Linked DNA regions of Leptothrix cholodnii SP-6. The protein of the gene in region 2 binds, or shares a complex with, the protein of the main gene of each other region. Links are inferred from orthologs where the notes say so. Each region holds a gene or a part of one and is shown on either strand. Other genes may lie near its edges. The genes, in order: dinB, dnaN, dnaX and holA.

Region 1 (2,920 bases), 1.0 Mb from region 2 along the record:
ATGCTCGCGATGGGCGCCCGCCAGGTTCAGGCGCAGGTCCAGAGCCAGGATGCGCCGGGCATGCTCGACGACGCCCATGACCTGCTGCGGCACTTCGCGCCCGGGCAGCTGGTGATCAAGATCCCGGCCACGCGCGAAGGCCTGCGCGCAGGCGCGCAACTGGTGGCACGCGGCGTGCCGGTCACCTACACCGCCGTCTATGCGCTGGAGCAGGTGCACTTTGCGGCCCAGCTCGGTGCCAGCTATGCCGCGCCGTACCTCGGGCGACTCGACGACTCAGGCGTCGACGGCCTCGCCCTGATCGCCCGGATGCAGGCCTTGCTGCAGTCCTGCGGCGGCGCGACGCGGCTGCTGGTGGCCAGCGTCCGCGACCGCGAGGCCTACCTGAACCTGCTGCGACTGGGCGTGGGCGCCATCACCATCCCGCCCCGGCTGCTGGGCGAGCTGCTCGACCATCCCGCCACCCTGCAGGCCGAGCAGGCGTTCCTCGCCGACGCTCAGGCCTCGGACTGATCCCTTGCATCGCTGGCTCTGGTTGCTCGCCGGTGCCCTGAGCCTGCTGCTCGGGGTGATCGGCATCGTCGTGCCCCTGTTGCCGACGACCCCTTTCGTGCTGCTCGCCGCAGCGTGTTTCTCGCGTGGCAGCGCGCGCTGGGAGCGCTGGCTGCTCGCGCATCGACAGTTCGGTCCGATCGTGCGCGATTGGCGTGAACACCGTGCCGTGCCGCTGCGCGCCAAGCAGTTCGCGACCGTGATGATGGTGTTCGGCAGCGCCTTTGCCGCCTGGCGCCTGCCGATGCTGAACTGGCTGCCGGCTCTGTGCTGCAGCATCGTGGCGCTCTGGTTGTGGCGCCTGCCGACACGACAGGCTGCCGCCTCGATCGCACCGGTGTCCGAATGGCGCGCAATGGACCGTCAGTCCGGTGCCGGTGGGGCCGGATCGTCCCACTCCGGAAACAGCGACAGCGACTGACCCTGCGCACCGGCTTCGACGGGGGCGGGGGCTGCCTTGCGCTGTGCCGCCGCGGTGGGGCGCCGGATCGGTGCGGGCTCGGGCATCGGCGCGCGCGCGGTGGCCGTCGGCGGGGTGTCGATGCCGACCGCGTGGCTCAGGTTGCCCACCCGCACGCCCAGCAGGCGCAGGCGCCGGCTGAGGTTGATGCGCTTCAGGCATTGCCCGGCCGCGGCACGGATCAGCTGCCCGTCGGCCGTCGGCAGCGCCACCGTGTGATCGCGCGTGACGGTGCGGAAATCGTCGAACCGCAGCTTGATGCCGATGGTGCGCCCGACGTAACCCTTGCGTCGCAGGTCGTCGCCGACGCGCTCGCACAGGTCGGTGAAGATCCGGCCGAGCAGGGCGCGATCGGTGCGCGGATGCAGGTCGCGCTCGAAGGTGGTCTCGCGGCTCATCGACACCGGCTCGCTTTCGGTCACCACCGGGCGGTCGTCCTGGCCGTGAGCGGCGGCCAGCAGCCACTCGCCGTGATGAGCGCCGAAGTGATCGCTCAGCCACGCCGGGCTCTGGCGCGCCAGCTCGCCGATGGTGTGCACGCCCAGGGATTCGAGCCGAGCACTGGCCTTCGGGCCGACGCCGTGGATGCGCCGCACCGGCAGCGGCCAGATCCGGCTGGCGACGTCTTCGGCCATCACCACCGTCAGGCCATCGGGCTTGTCGAGATCGCTGCAGATCTTGGCCAGCAGCTTGTTGGGCGCCAGACCGACCGAGCAGCTCAGACCGGTGGCACGCCGCACGTTGTTCTTGAGCTCCTGCGCCAGCGCACGCGCGCCGCCGAGCGGGTCGTGGCCGACCGCCTCGCGCGCGCCGGGCACGTCGCTCAGGTCGATGTAGATCTCGTCGATGCCCCGGTCCTCGATGGCCGGCGCCAGTTCGGCCACGGCGGCCTTGAACAGGCGCGAGAGCCGCCGGTACTCGTCGAAATCGGCCGGCAGCAGGATCGCCTGCGGCGCCAGCGCCGCCGATCGCATCAGGCCCATGCCCGAGTGCACGCCGAGCGCCCGCGCCTCGTAGGTCGAGGTGGTGACGACACCGCGGCCGGTGTAATCGCGCAGCCGCGGCCAGTCGTCGCCCGCAGCAGGCGACGCACGCCGCCCGCCCACCACCACCGGCAAGCCGCGCAGTTCAGGCCGGCGCAGCAGTTCGACCGAGGCGTAGAACGCGTCCATGTCGAGGTGGGCGATCAGGCGTGGGGGCAGCGCGTCGGCCATGCGCGATTGTGTTTCATTCAGCTTGTGGGGCCACGATCGGGTCTGCCGCTTGTGGTGTCCTGAAAAAGATGGGATGATTTCCCACATGAAAGGCAGAAACGCCTGCTGCGAGCGCCAAACCCGTCCGACCCAGGAGAGACTCATGTCCGCACCGATCCCCCATTCGCGCCGCGCGCGACTCGTTCAACTCAGCCTGGCCGCACTGGCCGTGGCCGCGATCGCTGCCTGCGGCGGGGGCGGCGGGGTCGGGGCGGGGGGCACGGGCATCACCTCGGGCACGGTCAACGGCTTCGGTTCGGTGATCGTCGGCGGCGTGCGCTACGACGACAGCAGCGCCTCGATCAGCCGTGAAGATGCCAACGACGACGGCAAGCTGCGCCTGGGCATGTCGGTCGACGTGAGCGTGGACGACAGCTGTGGTCTGGCCGCCACGTCCTGCGTGGCACGCGGATTCGAGATCCGCAGCGATCTGGCCGGCGAAATCACGGCTGACGCGCTCGACCCTGTCTCTGGCAACGGCACGATCACCGTGATGGGCCAGGACATCGCGGTGACGGCGAGCACCTTCATCCACCGCTCCTCGGGTGTCGCCTCGGGCCTCGGTCTCGACGCGGGTCAGATCGTCAAGGTGCACGGCCGCCGGGCGGCAGCCAGCGGTGTGACCGACTGGGTGGCGACCTACATCGAGATCAAG
Region 2 (2,918 bases):
GTGCAGGACCTTCTTGCCCTTGTTGACGAACTCGACGAAGCCCTTGACACCGCCGGCGTAGGCGAAGTTGTCTTCCTTGTTGTTGCGCTCGTCGACCAGGCGGATCTTGACGCCGTTGTTCAGGAACGAGAGTTCGCGCAGCCGCTTGCTGAGGATCTCGTAGTGGAAGTCGATGTTCGAGAAGATCGTGTGGTCGGGCAGGAAGTGCACCTCGGTGCCGCGCTTGTCGGTCTCGCCGATGACCTTCATCGGGCTCACCTCGAAGCCGTCGCGCCGTTCCAGCACCCGGTCTTGCGGGATGCCCTGGCGGAACTCCATGAAATGCGCGCGGCCGTCGCGGCGCACCGTCAGGCGCAGCCAGGTCGACAGGCCGTTGACGCAGGAGACGCCCACGCCGTGCAGGCCGCCCGAGACCTTGTAGCTGTTCTGGTTGAACTTGCCACCCGCGTGCAGCTCGGTCAGCGCGATCTCGGCGGCACTGCGCTTGGGCTCGTGCTTGTCGTCCATCTTGACGCCGGTCGGGATGCCGCGACCGTTGTCGATGACGGAAATCGAGTTGTCGGTGTGGATGGTGACGATGATGTCGTCGCAGTGGCCGGCCAGGGCCTCGTCGATCGAGTTGTCGACCACCTCGAACACCAGGTGGTGCAGGCCGGTGCCGTCGCTGGTGTCGCCGATGTACATGCCCGGGCGCTTGCGCACCGCTTCCAGGCCTTCGAGGATCTGGATCGAGTCGGAGCCGTAGGCCGCCGACGCTTCCGCCCCGGTCGAGACCGGCACGCCTTCGACGTCAGGCAGATCGCGGCGCGTCACGCCGTCGGCATCGGCGCTGCCGTTGGGTTCCTGGGGGAGGCTTTTCGGGTCGGTCATGGGGCTTGCTCAGTCGGTGCCGGCACGGCGTGCGGGCCCTTGTAAAAACGCGGAAGCGGGCCCGTGCCCGCTTGTGTGTGAGATGAAGCTGGGCGCGGCGCTCAAATCCGCATCGGCATCACGACGTACTTGAAGCCGCTGCGCTCGGGCACGGTGATCAGCGCCGAGCTGCTGGCGTCCTGCAGCGACAGCGTCACCATGTCCTCGTTGACGTTGGCCAGCACGTCCATCAGGTAGGTGACGTTGAAGCCGATCTCGATGGCGTCGCCGCCGTAGTCGATCTCGAGCTCTTCCTTGGCTTCTTCCTGCTCGGCATTGCTGGAGGCGATGCGCAAGGTGCCGGGCTCGAAGTTGACGCGCACGCCCTTGAACTTCTCGCTCGTCAGGATCGCGGCGCGCTGCAGGCTGGCCAGCAGCGGCGCACGGCCGAGCGTGACGTGGTTCTTGTGGTTGCGCGGGATGACGCGGTTGTAGTCGGGGAACTTGCCCTCGACCAGCTTGGTGACGAACTCCATGCCGCCGAAGCTGAACTTGGCCTGGTTGTCGGCAAAGCGCATCTCGATGCGCGGCTCTTCGGCGCCTTCCTGCTTGGCGGCTTCCTTGCTGGCCTTGTCGTCCTTCAAGAGGCGCTGCAGTTCGAGCACGGTCTTGCGCGGCAGGATCACCTCCTGCTTCGGGATCTCGGCTTCGAGCGTGGCCTGGGCGAGCGCCAGGCGGTGGCCGTCGGTGGCCACCAGCGTCAGCGTCTTGCCTTCGGCGACGAACAGGATGCCGTTGAGGTAGTAGCGGATGTCGTGCACCGCCATCGCGAAGTGCACCTGGTCGATCAGGCTCTTGAGCGTCTTCTGCGGCACGCTGAAGGCGGGGCCGAAGTCGGCGGCTTCCTGCACCAGCGGGAAGTCGTCGGCCGGCAGCGTCTGCAGCGTGAAACGGCTCTTGCCGCCTTGCAGCGTGAGCTTGTTCTGCGCCGCGGTCAGCGTCACGATCTGGTCGGACGGCAGCATGCGCAGGATGTCGATCAGCTTGCGCGCGCCGACCGTGGTGCTGAAGGCGCTTTCGTCACCACCCAGTTCGGCGGCGGTGCGGACCTGGATTTCCAGGTCGCTGGTCGTCAGTTCGGTGCGGCCGCCGCTCTTGCGGATCAGCACGTTGGCCAGGATCGGAAGGGTGTGGCGTCGCTCGACGATGCCGGAAACCGCTTGCAGGGCGCCCAGAACCTGTTCCTGCGCTGCTTTCAGGACGATCATGTCGGTGTCTCACCAGTGTCGTTGTGTGGGTGCGGGCCCGGAGGCCGCATCGGCTCACGGCGCCCCTCGGGCGCGCGCGTGAATCCGCTATTTTCGCCTGAATTGAAGGCGTTTCAGCCTTTGAGCGTCTGCTCGAGCACGTGCAGCTGCTGATTCAGTTCGGTGTTCTTCTGGCGCTCGCCGCCGATCTTGCGCACCGCGTGCAGCACCGTCGTGTGATCACGCCCGCCGAACAGCTCGCCGATCTCGGGCAGGCTCTTCTGCGTCATCTCCTTGGCCAGGTACATCGCGATCTGGCGCGGCCGCGCGATCGAGGCCGGGCGCTTCTTGCTGTACATGTCGGCGATCTTGATCTTGTAGAAGTCGGCCACCGTCTTCTGGATGTTCTCGACCGAGACCTGGCGGTTCTGGATCGACAGCAGGTCCTTGAGCGCCTCGCGCGCCAGGTTGATGCTGATTTCCTTGTGGCTGAAGCGGCTGTAGGCCAGCACCTTGCGCAGCGCGCCTTCGAGCTCGCGCACGTTGGCGCGCACGTTCTTGGCCACGAAGAAGGCCACGTCCTCGGGCATGCGGCTGCCTTCGGCGTCGGACTTCTTCATCAGGATGGCCACCCGCATCTCGAGTTCGGGCGGCTCGATCGCCACCGTCAGGCCGGCGTCGAAGCGGCTGGTCAGGCGCTCGTCGATGTCCACCAGCCCCTTGGGGTAGGTGTCACTGGTCATGATGATGTGCGCGCGCTTGGCCAGCAGGGCCTCGAAGGCGTTGAAGAATTCTTCTTGCGTGCGGTCCTTGCCGGCGAAG
Region 3 (3,043 bases), 2.1 Mb from region 2 along the record:
CTGCGAGGCGGCGGGCTGGTCGTGCTGCAGCAGGTGATACGCCATGCGCTGCGCCGACTTCACGCCCACGCCCGGCAATCGGCGCAGCGCCTCGACCAGGTGCGCCAGGGCGTCGCCGGACGAGGCTTTCATCGTGAGTCCCGACGCCTGCGCGCCGTCATCAGAACGGGAACTTCATGCCCGGGGGCAGCGGCATGCCGGCGGTGAGCTTGCCCATCTTTTCCTGGCTGACCGCTTCGGCACGGCGCACGGCATCGTTGAAGGCGGCGGCCACCAGGTCTTCGAGCATGTCCTTGTCGTCGGCCAGCAGGCTCGGGTCGATCGACAGGCGCTTGACGTCGTGCTTGCAGGTCATCACCACCTTCACCAGGCCGGCACCCGACTGGCCTTCGACCTCGACGTTGGCGAGTTCGTCCTGTGCCTTCTTCAGGTTGTCCTGCATCGCCTGGGCTTGTTTCATCAGGCCGGCGAGTTGTCCTTTGATCATGGCGTGTCCTTGGGGTTGGAATGGAAAATGGAAAAGTGGAAGTTGAAACGGGGGTGGCCCGTGGCCACGGGCAAGCGAGTCTGACCGTCAGCGAGGCCGCACCGAACCCGGCACGATGCGCGCGCTCGGGTAGCGCGCCAGCAACTGCTGCACCACCGGATCGTTGCGGATCACCCGTTCGGCCTGCGCCTGGGCCTGCGACCTGGCTGCCACGTCACGGCGGGCGGCGCTGTCGGTGACGGCACCGACGTCGATCTCCAGCCGCTGCGGCTGTCCGAGCAGTTCGCTCATGGCGGCCTGCAGGCGCTCGCGGTGGCTGGCCTGGCGCAGCGATTCGCGCTCGACGCGCAGCTGCCAGCAGACCGGATCGGCAGCGTCGTCGATGCCGGTGCATTCGGCCTGCCAGGCCAGCTCACGCACCAGGCCGGTGACCTTGGTCTGCGCGAGCAGCTGCTGCACGGTGGCCAGCCAGCGGGCCTGGGCCGGATGGGGCGCGGGGATGTCGGCGGCCTGCGGTGCGTCGACGACTTCGGGCGATGGCGGTTGGCTCTCGTTGCGGGCGGTCGGGCGGGCGCCGTCCGATGACTCGGACTCTTCGCGCACCCAGGGCGGTTCGTCGTCCCAGGGTGGCGTTTCGGCTGCCGCAGCAGGCGCCGCCGCCGGACGCAACGGTGGCGCCGGTTCGGACACGCTGATCGCAGTCGGGGCAGCCATCGGGGCAGCAACCGGGGCAGCCATCGGGGTCGGGGATGCGCGCGGCGGCTCCGGGCGGACCGGTGGGGCCGACGGTGCCTGCGCCACCGATGGCACCGTCGTCTTGCTGACGGCGCCGCTGGTGCGCAGCAGCTCGCGGCTGGCTGCCACGGCCGGAGCCGGCACGGGCGCTGCGGCGACGATCGGCGCGGCGGCTGCCGGCCTGACCGCCGACGCAGCGGCACCACCGGCCGGCCGGAACGCCAGCATGCGCAGCAGCACCATCACCAGGCCGCTGTATTCATCGGGCGCCAGCGCCAGTTCGGCACGGCCGTGCAGCGCGATGCTGTAGAGCAGCTGGGTCTCGTCGGCCGGCAGCAAGGGCGCCAGGCCCTGCAGCACCGCCGCGTCGGGATGGGTCGGGTCGATCGCCTGCGGCACTGCCTGCAGCACCGCCATCTGCTGCGCCAGATCGGCCAGCTCTTCGAGCGTGCCGGCGGCCGACAGGCCCTGCGCGCGCAGCTCGTCGACCGTGCGCACCAGCGCCACGCCGTCGCTGGCGGCCAGCGCCTCGACGATGCGCACCCCATGACCGCGGTCGACCGCACCCAGCATCTGGCGCACGGCGGCCTCGCCGAGGTGGCCGCCGGCGTAGGCGATGGCCTGGTCGGTGAGCGACAGCGCGTCGCGCATCGAGCCGCGCGCGCCACGCGCCAGCAGCCGCAGCGCCGGATCCTCGAACGGCACCGATTCGGCGTTCAGCACTGTCTGCAGGTGCTCGAAGACGGTTTCGGTGGCCATCGGCCGCAGGTTGAACTGCAGGCAGCGGCTCAGCACCGTCACCGGCACCTTCTGCGGATCGGTGGTGGCGAGCACGAACTTCAGGTACTCGGGCGGCTCCTCGAGCGTCTTCAGCATCGCGTTGAAGGCGGTCGTCGAGAGCATGTGCACCTCGTCGATCATGTAGACCTTGAAGCGCCCCACCACCGGCTTGTAGACGGCCTGATCGAGCAGCTGGCTGATCTCGTCGACACCGCGGTTCGACGCCGCATCGAGCTCGACATAGTCGACGTGGCGGCCGGCGTCGATGTCGCGGCAGGCGCTGCACACGCCACATGGCGTGGCGGTGATGCCGCCCAGGCCGTCGGCGCCGACGCAGTTCAGGCTCTTGGCCAGGATGCGCGAGACGGTGGTCTTGCCGACGCCGCGGGTGCCGGTGAACAGGTAGGCGTGGTGCAGACGCTGTTGCGTCAGGGCATTGCTCAGGGCCTGCACGACGTGCGCCTGCCCCACCAGCTCGGCGAAGCTGCGCGGGCGGTACTTGCGGGCCAGGACGATATAGGACATGGAGAGGATTCTAGGGTGCCCGATAATCGCTCCCCATGACTTCCGCCTCCCCCACCCCGTCCTCGGCCATGCCGGGCGATGCCGCCACCGGCACCCTGAGCTACGAACAAGCCGGCGTCAACTACGACCTGATCGACCCGCTCAAGGTCACGGCCCAGCGCGCCGCGGCCTCCACCGCCAGCCAGCTGGCGCACCACGGTTTCACCGAAGTGGCCGCCTCGCGCGGCGAATCGGCCTATGTGGTCGACGTCGGGCCGTTCTACCTCGCCTCGATCGTCGAGTGCCTGGGCACCAAGACGCTCGTCGCCGACGAGATGGCGCGCCTGACCGGCAAGAGCTGGTACGACGCCATCGCGCAAGACACCATCGCGATGGCCATCAACGACCTGATCACGGTCGGCGCCACGCCGCTGGTGGTGCAGGCCTACTGGGCCGCCGGCGGCTCCGACTGGTTCGGCGACGACCAGCGCTCGCAGGCGCTGGTGGCCGGCTGGAAGCGCGCCTGCGAGGTCTGCC
Region 4 (2,853 bases), 520 kb from region 2 along the record:
GATGATGGTGCCGATCGATTCGTCGCTGTTGGCCGAGATCGAGCCAACCTGGGCGATTTCCTTCGACGTCGTGGTGGCCTTCGAAGCCTTCTTCAGCTCGGCGACCAGGGCGTGCACCGCCTTGTCGATGCCGCGCTTCAGATCCATCGGGTTCATGCCGGCGGCCACGTACTTCATGCCTTCGCGCACGATGGCCTGGGCCAGCACGGTGGCGGTGGTGGTGCCGTCACCGGCGTTGTCGCTGGTCTTGGAAGCAACTTCCTTGACCATCTGCGCGCCCATGTTCTGCAGCTTGTCCTTGAGCTCGATTTCCTTGGCCACGGACACACCGTCCTTGGTCACGGTCGGGGCGCCGAACGAGCGCTCGAGCACCACGTTGCGACCCTTGGGGCCCAGGGTGACCTTGACCGCGTTGGCCAGGATGTTCACGCCTTCGACCATGCGGGCACGTGCCTCGCCGCCAAAGATCACGTCTTTTGCTGCCATGTTCAATTCTCCAGATTCAGTTGTTCGGGTGCGTGGCGTGGTGGCTTACTTGCCGACCACGGCGAAGAGGTCTTCTTCGCGCATCACGAGCAGTTCGTCGCCGTCGACCTTGACGGTCTGGCCGCTGTACTTGCCGAACAGGACGCGGTCACCGACGGCCACGTTCAGGGCGACGAAATCACCCTTGTCATTGCGCTTGCCCGGGCCGACGGCCAGCACTTCGCCTTGGTCAGGCTTTTCGGCGGCGTTGTCGGGGATGACGATGCCCGATGCGGTCTTGGTTTCTTGTTCAAGGCGCTTGACGATCACGCGATCGTGCAGGGGACGAAGCTTCATTGCATCTCCTAGGTAGGCTGAGCTGGATTCGGGTGGGGCGTCCGGCCCCTTGGACGGGAGCCTGGACCACTAGCACTCACCACCGGCGAGTGCTAACGAAAACAGATTATAGGAACGGTCCGCCGCGTTTCAAGAGGGGCGCCCGCACGATTTGTGTGGGCACGTGCGCCGCGATCAGGCGCGCAGGGCCAGCCGCGCGGCGGTCTTGGCGCCGCCGCCCTGCCCCGGCAGCGCGTCGATGGTCATCAGCAGCAGGCGCTGCAAGGCGGCCCACGGATCCTGCGGCCAGCCCGGTGCGCGCAGGCCCTTGACGATGCCGTCGCACAGGTGGGCGGCGGCGATCAGCTCGGCCAGCCGCTCGGTGGACAGGCCGGGCACGATGCGCTCGAAGAGCTTTTCCTTGACGCCCCAGACCCGCGCCTCGCGCAAGGCCATCGGCAGCGGCCGGCCCTGCTGCAGCGCCGCCTGCACGCGCGCGAGCGAGCGCAGGTCTTCGCTCAAGGTCCAGTGCACCAGCACGGCGGCTTCGCCCTCGGCCTGCAGGCCCTCGAGCATGCGCAGCGCGCGCGCCACCTGGCCGGCCAGCACCGACTCGCCGAGCTTGAAGACGTCGTAGCGCGCGACGTTCAGCACCGCGCCCTCGACCTGCTCGAAGGTCAGCACGCCCGGCGGATGGAGCAGCCCGAGCTTGCTGATCTCCTGGTGCGCGGCCAACAGGTTGCCCTCGATGCAGTCGGCAAAAAACGCCAGGCAGCGCTGGCCGGGCTCGCCGTCCTCGACGCGCTGCTGCTGCGCCGCCAGCCGCTGGGCGATCCACTGCGGCAGCGCGCGGCGCTCGATCGGGTCGACCCGCACGCTCGCACCGGCGCCGTCGAGCGCGGTGAACCAGGCGCTGGCGAGCTGGGTGCGGTCCAGCCGCGGCAGCACGATCAGCGTGATGTTGTCGTCCGACAGCGTCTCGACGTAACGCTGCAGCGCCTCCGAGCCGTCCTTGCCGGGCTTGCCGCCGGGGATGCGGATCTCGATCAGTCGCTTGTCGGCGAACAGGCTCAGCGCCTGGGCCTCGCCGAGCAGGCCCGACCAGTCGAAATGCGCACCGGCGACGGTGTACACGCTGCGCTCGGTGTGGCCGGCCTTGCGGGCGGCGGCGCGGATCAGGTCGGCGGCTTCCTGCGCCAGCAGCGGCTCGTCGCCGTGGATCACGTAGAGCGGGCGCAAGCCGCGCTGCAGGGCGGCGCCGAGCTGATCGGAGCGCAGTTGCACGGCGCGGCCTCAGCGAGCGGCAGACGCGGCCGAGGCCGGCGCGGCAGCGGGTGCCAGCGCGGCCAGGCGCCGCAGCACCTGGTTGGCGATGTCGCCATGCATGTTGCGCAACAGCAGCTGGGCCTCGTTTTCCTTGGCCAGCGCGTCGTTTTCGGCGTAGCTCATGTCGCGGCTCTGGGCGAGTTCGGTCGGGCCGAGCAGTTCGCGGCCGGCAGCGTCCAGCACACGGAAACGCAAGGCGGCGCGCAAGGTCAGCTCGCGCACCTGACCGGCGGCGGTGGAGGCGGCCACCACCCGACCGGACGTGTCGACGATCGCTTCGAGCACCGCGTCGGCCTCGCCGGCAGCTTCGACCAGCTGCGCACCGGGGCTCAGGCGCAGCTGGCGGCGCAACTCGTCGGCCATCGACGAATAGCGATCGAAACCCTTCAGATGGATGCGCTTGAGCTGCAGCTCGGGCGGGCGGCGCAGCTGGAAGCCGCAGCCCGCCAGCGCCGCGAGCAGCGCACCGGCCGCACCGGCCGCACCGGCCCGCACCAGCAGGCGCCGGCGCGGCGCGCGATCGAACGGGGCCGTGCTCACACCACCACGTTGACGAGGCGGCCCGGCACCACGATCAACTTCCTGATCGGCTTGCCGTCGGCGAACTTGGCAACCTCGGCGCTGGCCGCAGCGGCCGCCTCGATCGCGGCCTTGTCGGCTGCGGCGGGCACCTTGATCGAACCGCGCGTCTTGCCGTTGACCTGCAGCACCAGCTCGATCTCGTCC

What was found.
Region 1: the proteins of dnaN (region 2) and dinB are in contact, whole or in part, in a solved structure (PDB 1OK7), measured with the Escherichia coli proteins. The link is inferred for Leptothrix cholodnii SP-6 from one-to-one orthologs.
Region 3: the proteins of dnaN (region 2) and dnaX are in contact, whole or in part, in a cryo-EM structure (PDB 8GIZ), measured with the Escherichia coli proteins. The link is inferred for Leptothrix cholodnii SP-6 from one-to-one orthologs.
Region 4: the proteins of dnaN (region 2) and holA are in contact, whole or in part, in a cryo-EM structure (PDB 8GIZ), measured with the Escherichia coli proteins. The link is inferred for Leptothrix cholodnii SP-6 from one-to-one orthologs.

Annotation. Positions count from the first base shown.
Region 1 is NC_010524.1:998,675-1,001,594, forward strand. Bases 72-2,920 are described here. They hold dinB (DNA polymerase IV), read right to left. Parts: upstream 2,227-2,920; coding sequence 916-2,226; downstream 72-915. Other genes in these bases: LCHO_RS04675 (transaldolase family protein), read left to right, coding at 72-513; LCHO_RS04680 (YbaN family protein), read left to right, coding at 536-973; LCHO_RS23625 (DUF5666 domain-containing protein), read left to right, coding at 2,369-2,920. Outside these bases: more of LCHO_RS04675, read left to right, coding at 1-71. UniProt on the Escherichia coli protein: Poorly processive, error-prone DNA polymerase involved in translesion repair and untargeted mutagenesis. Copies undamaged DNA at stalled replication forks, which arise in vivo from mismatched or misaligned primer ends.
Region 2 is NC_010524.1:917-3,834, reverse strand. The notes cover bases 45-2,891. They hold dnaN (DNA polymerase III subunit beta), read right to left. Parts: upstream 2,118-2,891; coding sequence 972-2,117; downstream 45-971. Other genes in these bases: dnaA (chromosomal replication initiator protein DnaA), read right to left, coding at 2,231-2,891; gyrB (DNA topoisomerase (ATP-hydrolyzing) subunit B), read right to left, coding at 45-870. Outside these bases: more of gyrB, read right to left, coding at 1-44; more of dnaA, read right to left, coding at 2,892-2,918. UniProt on the Escherichia coli protein: Confers DNA tethering and processivity to DNA polymerases and other proteins. Acts as a clamp, forming a ring around DNA (a reaction catalyzed by the clamp-loading complex) which diffuses in an ATP-independent manner freely and bidirectionally along dsDNA.
Region 3 is NC_010524.1:2,142,562-2,145,604, forward strand. The notes cover bases 52-3,023. They hold dnaX (DNA polymerase III subunit gamma/tau), read right to left. Parts: upstream 2,528-3,023; coding sequence 575-2,527; downstream 52-574. Other genes in these bases: recR (recombination mediator RecR), read right to left, coding at 52-132; LCHO_RS09910 (YbaB/EbfC family nucleoid-associated protein), read right to left, coding at 161-487; LCHO_RS09920 (AIR synthase-related protein), read left to right, coding at 2,563-3,023. Outside these bases: more of recR, read right to left, coding at 1-51; more of LCHO_RS09920, read left to right, coding at 3,024-3,043. UniProt on the Escherichia coli protein: Part of the beta sliding clamp loading complex, which hydrolyzes ATP to load the beta clamp onto primed DNA to form the DNA replication pre-initiation complex.
Region 4 is NC_010524.1:518,219-521,071, reverse strand. Bases 42-2,823 are described here. They hold holA (DNA polymerase III subunit delta), read right to left. Parts: upstream 2,086-2,823; coding sequence 997-2,085; downstream 42-996. Other genes in these bases: leuS (leucine--tRNA ligase), read right to left, coding at 2,664-2,823; LCHO_RS02415 (LPS-assembly lipoprotein LptE), read right to left, coding at 2,095-2,667; groES (co-chaperone GroES), read right to left, coding at 532-822; groL (chaperonin GroEL), read right to left, coding at 42-486. In the rest of the region: more of groL, read right to left, coding at 1-41; more of leuS, read right to left, coding at 2,824-2,853. UniProt on the Escherichia coli protein: Part of the beta sliding clamp loading complex, which hydrolyzes ATP to load the beta clamp onto primed DNA to form the DNA replication pre-initiation complex.